Methylorubrum extorquens: one gene and its partner. Each later gene encodes a partner of the first gene's protein in a complex. Links are inferred from orthologs where the notes say so. Each region holds a gene or a part of one and is shown in the gene's direction. Other genes may lie near its edges.

Region 1 (4,050 bases):
CCATCAGGATCGAGGGCGGCGGATGGGATGTCCTTAGTTGGCGCGGCTGTCGGTTGACGGAAAGGCGCCAGCGATGGCGCATCCGTGACGAAGTGCCGAGGCCCGTCATACGGAACCCTTGCAATTCTCCCGCGACACTCTGTAATGATACCGACCCCATTCCCGGGTTGGCGCTTCGGCGGCCCCCGGGCGCGCCCGGGGCATGTCGGCGCCCACCTCGCTCGAATCAGCAGCGTCAGTCGGCGCCTCCCGGCATCCGGGCGGGTGTCACGGCATTCGCGGCCTCCCGATCATTCCGGGGCGGTCGTGCCCATGAAATCTGTACGGGCCGCTCGCCGGCCCACCATCTTCGCGAGGCCGGATCAGGATGGGAGGACGCACAGCATCGGTTGCCGCTGCTCGTGCCGAAGGCGCGCGGTTTTCGCGTCGCCTCGCCCCTTCCGTCGCCCCGGCCCTGTTCAACCCCCACCGCGCCGATGCCCGGCGCGTCAAGGCGGTTGACGGCAATCCCCTCCCCGCATCCACCGCGACCTCGGCGACGAGGCCGGCACGCGCCCATCTCCTTCCGGCCCGCAGGCCGGGGGCGGCGCCGCCGGGACCAAGCGGCGCGAGCGTGAGGAGAACGACGTCGGCCGCCATGTCGAAAGCACGTCATGGCCAACAACAAGATGCTCATCGATGCGATGCATCCGGAGGAGACCCGGGTCGTCACAGTCCAAGGCTCGCGGGTCGAGGAATTTGATTTCGAGGCGGCCAACCGCCGGCCTCTGAGGGGCAACATCTATCTCGCCAAGGTCACCCGCGTGGAGCCCTCGCTCCAGGCGGCCTTCGTCGAGTACGGCGGCAACCGCCACGGCTTCCTCGCCTTCAACGAGATCCACCCCGACTACTACCAGATCCCGATGGCCGACCGCCTCGCGCTGATCGAGGCCGAGGCGCGCGAGGAGGAGGAGCACCGCGAGCGCGAGGAGCGCCGTCCGCCGCGCGGCCGCCGCTCGCGCGGTCGCCGGGCCGAGGCCCGCGGTTCGCGCCACGACGACACGGTGAAGTCGCAAGAGGCCGGGTCCGAGGCGGGTTCCGAAGACGCCGCGATTCCCGGTGAGGGCCAGGCCGCCGACGCGCCCGCGCCGGAGGCGATCGAGGCGGTGCGGTCCGCTCTCGTCGAAGGACGTACCGACGAGCGGAGCGAGGGCGACGCGGCGTCCGCAACCGTCGAGGCCGGCGGCGATGCCTCCGCGAGCCTGCCCGAGGCGGCGCTGGAGCCCGGCACCTCCGCCGACGAGGCGCGCGTCGAGACCTCTGTTGACGAAGCCGGCGCGGTCGAGCCCTCCGACATCGCCGCGCTCTCCGAGGCGCCGAACCTGCCCGTGGAGACCGCGGACTCGTCCGCGGCTGCTCCCGCCGAGGCCAATTCCGCCGAGGCAGAGACGGTCGAGCCCCAGCCCGTCGCCGCCAGCGCGCCGCTCTCCCAGGCCGAGATCGAGGAAGCCGAGGCGGATTCCGACGAGGACGCCGAGACCGACGACTCGGACGACGAGGACTCGGAGGATGACGAGTCCGACGACGAGGATGAGGACGACGACGAGGAAGACGATTCGGACGACGAGGACGACGACGAGGAGTCCGAGGACGGCGAGCCGCGCGTCGCGCAGGTCGGCGGCTCGGGCGACGCGCTCGCCGAACTCCCCGAGCGTCCGCGCGCCTATCGTCGCCACTACAAGATCCAGGAGGTGATCAAGCGCCGCCAGATCATCCTCGTCCAGGTCGTCAAGGAAGAGCGCGGCACCAAGGGCGCGGCGCTCACCACCTACCTGTCGCTGGCCGGCCGCTACTCGGTGCTGATGCCCAACACCGGACGGGGCGGCGGCATCTCCCGCAAGATCACCTCGGCCGCCGACCGCAAGCGCCTCAAGGACGTGGTGGCCGACCTCGACGTGCCGGAGGGGATGGGGATCATCCTGCGCACGGCCGGCGCCTCGCGCACCAAGCCCGAGATCAAGCGCGACTTCGAGTACCTGATGCGCCTGTGGGAGAGCGTGCGCGAGCTGACGCTGACTTCGACCGCACCCGCGCTCGTCTACGAGGAGGGCTCGCTGATCAAGCGGGCGATCCGCGACCTCTACAACAAGGATCTCGACGAGGTTCTGGTCTCCGGCGAGGACGCCTACCGCGAGGCCAAGGACTTCATGCGGATGCTGATGCCCGACCAGTCGAAGGTCGTGAAGCCCTACCGCGACACGACGCCGATCTTCGCCCGCTACGGCGTCGAGCAGCAGCTCGACGCGATGTTCTCGACCCACGTGGCCCTGCGCTCGGGCGGCTACCTCGTCATCAACCCGACCGAGGCGCTGGTCTCGATCGACGTGAACTCCGGCCGCGCCACCCGCGAACACGACATCGAGGACACCGCGCTCAAGACGAACCTCGAGGCGGCCGAAGAGGTCGCGCGCCAGGTCCGCCTGCGCGATCTGGCCGGCCTCGTCGTGATCGACTTCATCGACATGGAGGAGAAGCGCAACAATCGGGCGGTGGAGAAGCGCCTGAACGAGGCGCTCAAGAACGACCGGGCGCGCATCCAGGTCGGGCGGATCTCGCCCTTCGGCCTCTTGGAGATGAGCCGCCAGCGCATCCGCACCGGCGTGCTCGAATCCTCCTCGATCCCCTGCGCCCATTGCGGCGGCTCGGGCTTCGTGCGGGCGACCTCCTCGGTGGCGCTGCACATCCTGCGCTCGATCGAGGAGGGGCTGCTCAAGTCGGCGAGCCACAACGTCGTGCTGCGCACCCGCACCGAGACGGCGCTCTACATCCTCAACCAGAAGCGGGCGCATCTCTTCGATCTCGAGCAGCGCTTCTCGGTCACGATCACGGTCTCCGCCGACGACCGGCTCGTGGCGACCTCCGCCTTCCAGCTCGAACGCGGCGAGCCGGCGGTGAAGCACGAGGGCCCGGTGACGGGCGTGCGCGCCGTGGCGATCTCGCCGGTCTACGAGGCCGAGGAGTTCGAGGACGAGGCGATCGAAAGCCAGGAGATCGAAGAGGTCGAGACCGAGGTCGAAGCGGAAGTCGAGGGCGGCTCCGAGGAGCGCCCGGCCGCCGACGCGTCCGAGGAGGGCGGTGGCCGTCGCCGTCGCCGCCGCCGTCGCCGTGGTGGCCGCACCGCCGGTGAGGGCGAGGCCCGCGCGCGGGACGAGGACGGGACCGACGGCGAGGACGGCGCGGAGGATGGCGACGAGTCGCCCGATTCCGAGCCGGAGGCCGCCGAGGCGGCTCTCGGCGCCGCGGCCGAACCGGACGAGACCGCATCGGATGCGGCCGACGCCAACGGCGAGGACGCCAACGGACGCCGCCGTCGCCGCGGGCGCCGGGGCGGCCGCGGCCGCGGCCGGACCGAGCGCAACGGCCGTTCGGATTCCGAGTCGGACGCCGAGGCGGACGAGGCCGGCGAACTGCGGGCCACGGAGGAATCCGAGGGGTATTCTGAAGCGCATCCCGAGGAGACCGCCTCCAACACCCTGCCGGTCGGCCCCGAGGAGCCGGTCAGCGAGGCCGACGTGAGCACGGTTTCGCTCGCCGCCGAGAACGGCGCCGCGGCCGAGCCGCCGGTCGTCCGCGCGCCGGAGGTCGAGCCGATCCAGGTCGAGGCCCTCGCGGAGGCCGCCACCGAGGCGGCAGCCCCCGCTCCGGCCTCCGCCGAGCCCGCGCCGGAACCCGTCGCCGTGGTGCTGACGCCGCCGGACCCGAACCGTCCCAAGCGGGCAGGCTGGTGGTCGCGCACCAAGGCGGCGCTGTCGGGCGAGTAAGACGCGGCGCGGGATCGCGGATCCCGCGCACGTTGCGCAATCGTGACGGGGGCCCGGTTTGCCGGGCCCCGCTTCGCCGACCGGGGCGCTCCACCGGCTCCTGAAGGATGAGCCCGCGCAACGCCGGGCCGGCTTTCGGCCAGAGCCTGATGGGCGCTGACAGAGGCGCTGGAACTGACAGGCCGCACGGCTGCCAGCCAACATGCGTTGGTTTACAGATCCCCCGAACGACGGGGAATCACATGGCGAA
Region 2 (3,261 bases), 350 kb from region 1 along the record:
TCAAGGACTACGCCAAGGGCAACAAGGACACCGGCTCGCCGGAGGTCCAGATCGCCATCCTCACCGAGCGGATCACCAACCTGACCGCCCACTTCAAGACCCACGGCAAGGACAACCACTCCCGCCGCGGCCTCCTGAAGCTGGTCTCGCAGCGCCGCTCGCTGCTCGACTACCTGAAGCGCAAGGAAGAGGCGCGCTACCGCACCCTCATCGAGCGCCTCGGCATCCGCCGCTAAGGCCTGCCGAACCTTCGCGCGGTCCCCCACGGGGCCGCGTTTTCACAAGCCGCGCTTCGCACGAAGTGGACGCCTGTTCGGCGTCAGAGAGCGCGGCAGACCAAGAAGGACCGCTCGGGCATGGGGCCCGGCCGGTCCGATCCGGGCGGCTTGAAGGCGCAGGGCGCCAGGGCAGGATCGCGAGACGCTTCCTTAAGACGAAGCGTCTCGCCGTCTTGCCTCTGGCGGCGCCGGGCTCAGCCCACCGCATGTTTGAAGGCGAGAGACATATGTTCGACGTACAACGTGAAGAGCTGATCTGGGGCGACCGCAAGCTCGTCCTCGAGACCGGCAAGACCGCCCGTCAGGCGGACGGCTCCGTGGTCGCCACCTACGGCGAGACCACCGTGCTCGCCACCGTGGTCGCGGGCAAGGAGCCCAAGGCCGGCATCGACTTCCTGCCGCTCACCGTGAACTACCAGGAGCGCGCCTACGCCGCCGGCCGCATCCCCGGCGGCTACTTCAAGCGCGAAGGCCGTCCCTCCGAGAAGGAGACGCTGGTCTCCCGCCTGATCGACCGCCCGATCCGCCCGCTCTTCGTCGAGGGCTGGCGCAACGACACCCAGGTCGTCGTCACCGTCCTCTCCCACGATCTCGAGAACGATCCCGACATCGTCGCGATGGTCGCGGCCTCCGCCGCCCTCACCCTGTCGGGCGTGCCGTTCATGGGCCCGATCGGCGCGGCCCGCGTCGGCTACCTCAACGGCGGCTACAAGCTGAACCCGCTGGTGACGGAAGTCGCCGAATCGACCCTCGACCTCGTCGTCGCCGGCACCCAGGACGCCGTGCTGATGGTCGAGTCCGAGGCCAAGGAGCTCTCCGAGGACGTGATGCTCGGGGCCGTGATGTTCGGCCACAAGCACTTCCAGCCGGTGATCGAGGCGATCATCCGTCTGGCCGAGAAGGCCGCCAAGGAGCCGCGCGATTTCACCGCGCCGGAGAACGCTGACGTCGAGGCCGCCGTCCTCTCGGTCGCCGAGACCGAGCTGCGCGAGGCCTACAAGAAGACGGTCAAGCAGGAGCGCTACGCCGCCGTCGACGCCGTGAAGGCGAAGGTGGTCGCCGCGCTCTGCCCGGCCGAGGGCGAGCAGAAGTTCGCGCCCGAGAAGGTCAAGGCCGCCTTCAAGGAGGCCCAGTCGAAGGTGGTCCGCTGGAACATCCTCGACACCGGCTCGCGCATCGACGGCCGTGACGTGAAGACGGTCCGCTCGATCGTCTCCGAGGTCGGCGTGCTGCCCCGCGCCCACGGCTCGTCGCTGTTCACCCGCGGCGAGACCCAGGCGCTGGTCGTAGCGACCCTCGGCACCGGCGAGGACGAGCAGTTCATCGACGCGCTGGAGGGGACCTACAAGGAGCGCTTCCTGCTCCACTACAACTTCCCTCCCTATTCCGTTGGCGAGACCGGCCGCATGGGCTCCCCGGGCCGCCGCGAGATCGGCCACGGCAAACTCGCGTGGCGCGCGATCCGGCCCGTCCTGCCGCCGGCCCACGAGTTCCCGTACACGATCCGCGTGGTCTCCGAGATCACCGAGTCGAACGGCTCCTCCTCGATGGCCTCCGTCTGCGGCGGCTCGCTGTCGCTGATGGATGCGGGCGTGCCCCTGCGCCGTCCGGTCGCCGGCATCGCCATGGGTCTGATCCTCGAAGGTGAGCGCTTCGCGGTGCTCTCCGACATCCTCGGCGACGAGGATCACCTCGGCGACATGGACTTCAAGGTGGCCGGCTCGGAGGAGGGCATCACCTCCCTCCAGATGGACATCAAGATCGCCGGCATCACCGAGGAGATCATGAAGATCGCCCTCGCCCAGGCCAAGGACGGCCGCGCCCACATCCTGGGCGAGATGTCCAAGGCCCTGACCGCGGCCCGTCCCGAACTCGGCGAGTACGCGCCGCGCATCGAGACGATGCAGATCCCCACCGACAAGATCCGCGACGTGATCGGCACCGGCGGCAAGATCATCCGCGAGATCGTCGAGAAGACCGGCGCCAAGATCAACATCGAGGACACCGGCATCGTCAAGATCGCCTCCTCCGACGGCAAGGCGATCAAGGCGGCCTATAACTGGATCCGCTCCATCGTCGCCGAGCCCGAGGCCGGCACGATCTACGACGGCACGATCGTCAAGATCATGGAGTTCGGCGCCTTCGTGAACTTCTTCGGTGCAAAGGACGGCCTCGTCCACATCTCTGAGCTCGCCGCCCAGCGCGTCGCCAAGGTTGGCGACGTCGTGAAGGAGGGCCAGAAGGTCAAGGTGAAGTTCCTCGGCGCCGACGAGCGCGGCAAGATCCGCCTCTCGATGAAGGTCGTCGATCAGGAGACCGGCGAGGATCTCACCGAGAAGCTCAAGGCCGAGCGTGCGGAGCGCGGCGAGCCGGAGCGCGAGGAGCGCAGCGACCGCGGTGATCGTGGCGACCGTGGCGATCGCGGCCCCCGCCGCGACCGCGGCGAGCGCCGCCGGGAATCGTCGGGCGAGTAACCCCGTCCCACACGCCATATCGGACGCTTGAAGAGCGCGGTCCCTCCGGGGGCCGCGCTCTTTGCTTATGGCGCGGGCCCCTCGAACGAGATCCGGCCGCGCAAAAAAACGTCTCCGGCACAGCTTGGCCGCCTTGCGCAAAAGGACAGTGCCGATTGCTTATTTTCCATATGAAATCAGTAAATATGGAATAATTCGAACTTTGCCAAGCTGAGCCGGATTATGGCCAAGACTTCCCCGTCTATTCTAATAAAATAAGGGGGAAGTTTATGAGAAACGCTCGCAAGGGCCGTGCTGTGCTGCGGCCGATGCTGCTTGGCTCCGTCGCCTGTACAAGCATCGCTGCGGCTTTAATCCATCCGGCGCGGGCGCAAGTCACGGATATCAACACCGGCCTGCCGACCGCTCAGGCGGTCCATCCGCTTGCCGCATCCCCCTCGATCGGCGGCGTCACCCTCGATACGATCAGCGTCGCCGGTTCCGGGGCCGGGCGCGGCCTCGTCGTCGAC

Evidence for each region.
Region 2: the proteins of J2W78_RS10680 (region 1) and pnp are in contact, whole or in part, in a cryo-EM structure (PDB 9QH0), measured with the Escherichia coli proteins. The link is inferred for Methylorubrum extorquens from one-to-one orthologs.

Annotation. Positions count from the first base shown.
Region 1 is NZ_JALJXF010000001.1:2,285,211-2,289,260, forward strand. The notes cover bases 259-4,000. They hold J2W78_RS10680 (Rne/Rng family ribonuclease), read left to right. Parts: upstream 259-653; coding sequence 654-3,800; downstream 3,801-4,000. Outside these bases: J2W78_RS10685 (sulfatase family protein), read left to right, coding at 4,043-4,050. UniProt on the Escherichia coli protein: Endoribonuclease that plays a central role in RNA processing and decay. Required for the maturation of 5S and 16S rRNAs and the majority of tRNAs. Also involved in the degradation of most mRNAs.
Region 2 is NZ_JALJXF010000001.1:1,936,060-1,939,320, forward strand. Bases 176-3,128 are described here. They hold pnp (polyribonucleotide nucleotidyltransferase), read left to right. Parts: upstream 176-505; coding sequence 506-2,752; downstream 2,753-3,128. Other genes in these bases: rpsO (30S ribosomal protein S15), read left to right, coding at 176-236; J2W78_RS09155 (TonB-dependent receptor), read left to right, coding at 3,022-3,128. Outside these bases: more of rpsO, read left to right, coding at 1-175; more of J2W78_RS09155, read left to right, coding at 3,129-3,261. UniProt on the Escherichia coli protein: Involved in mRNA degradation. Catalyzes the phosphorolysis of single-stranded polyribonucleotides processively in the 3'- to 5'-direction. Also involved, along with RNase II, in tRNA processing.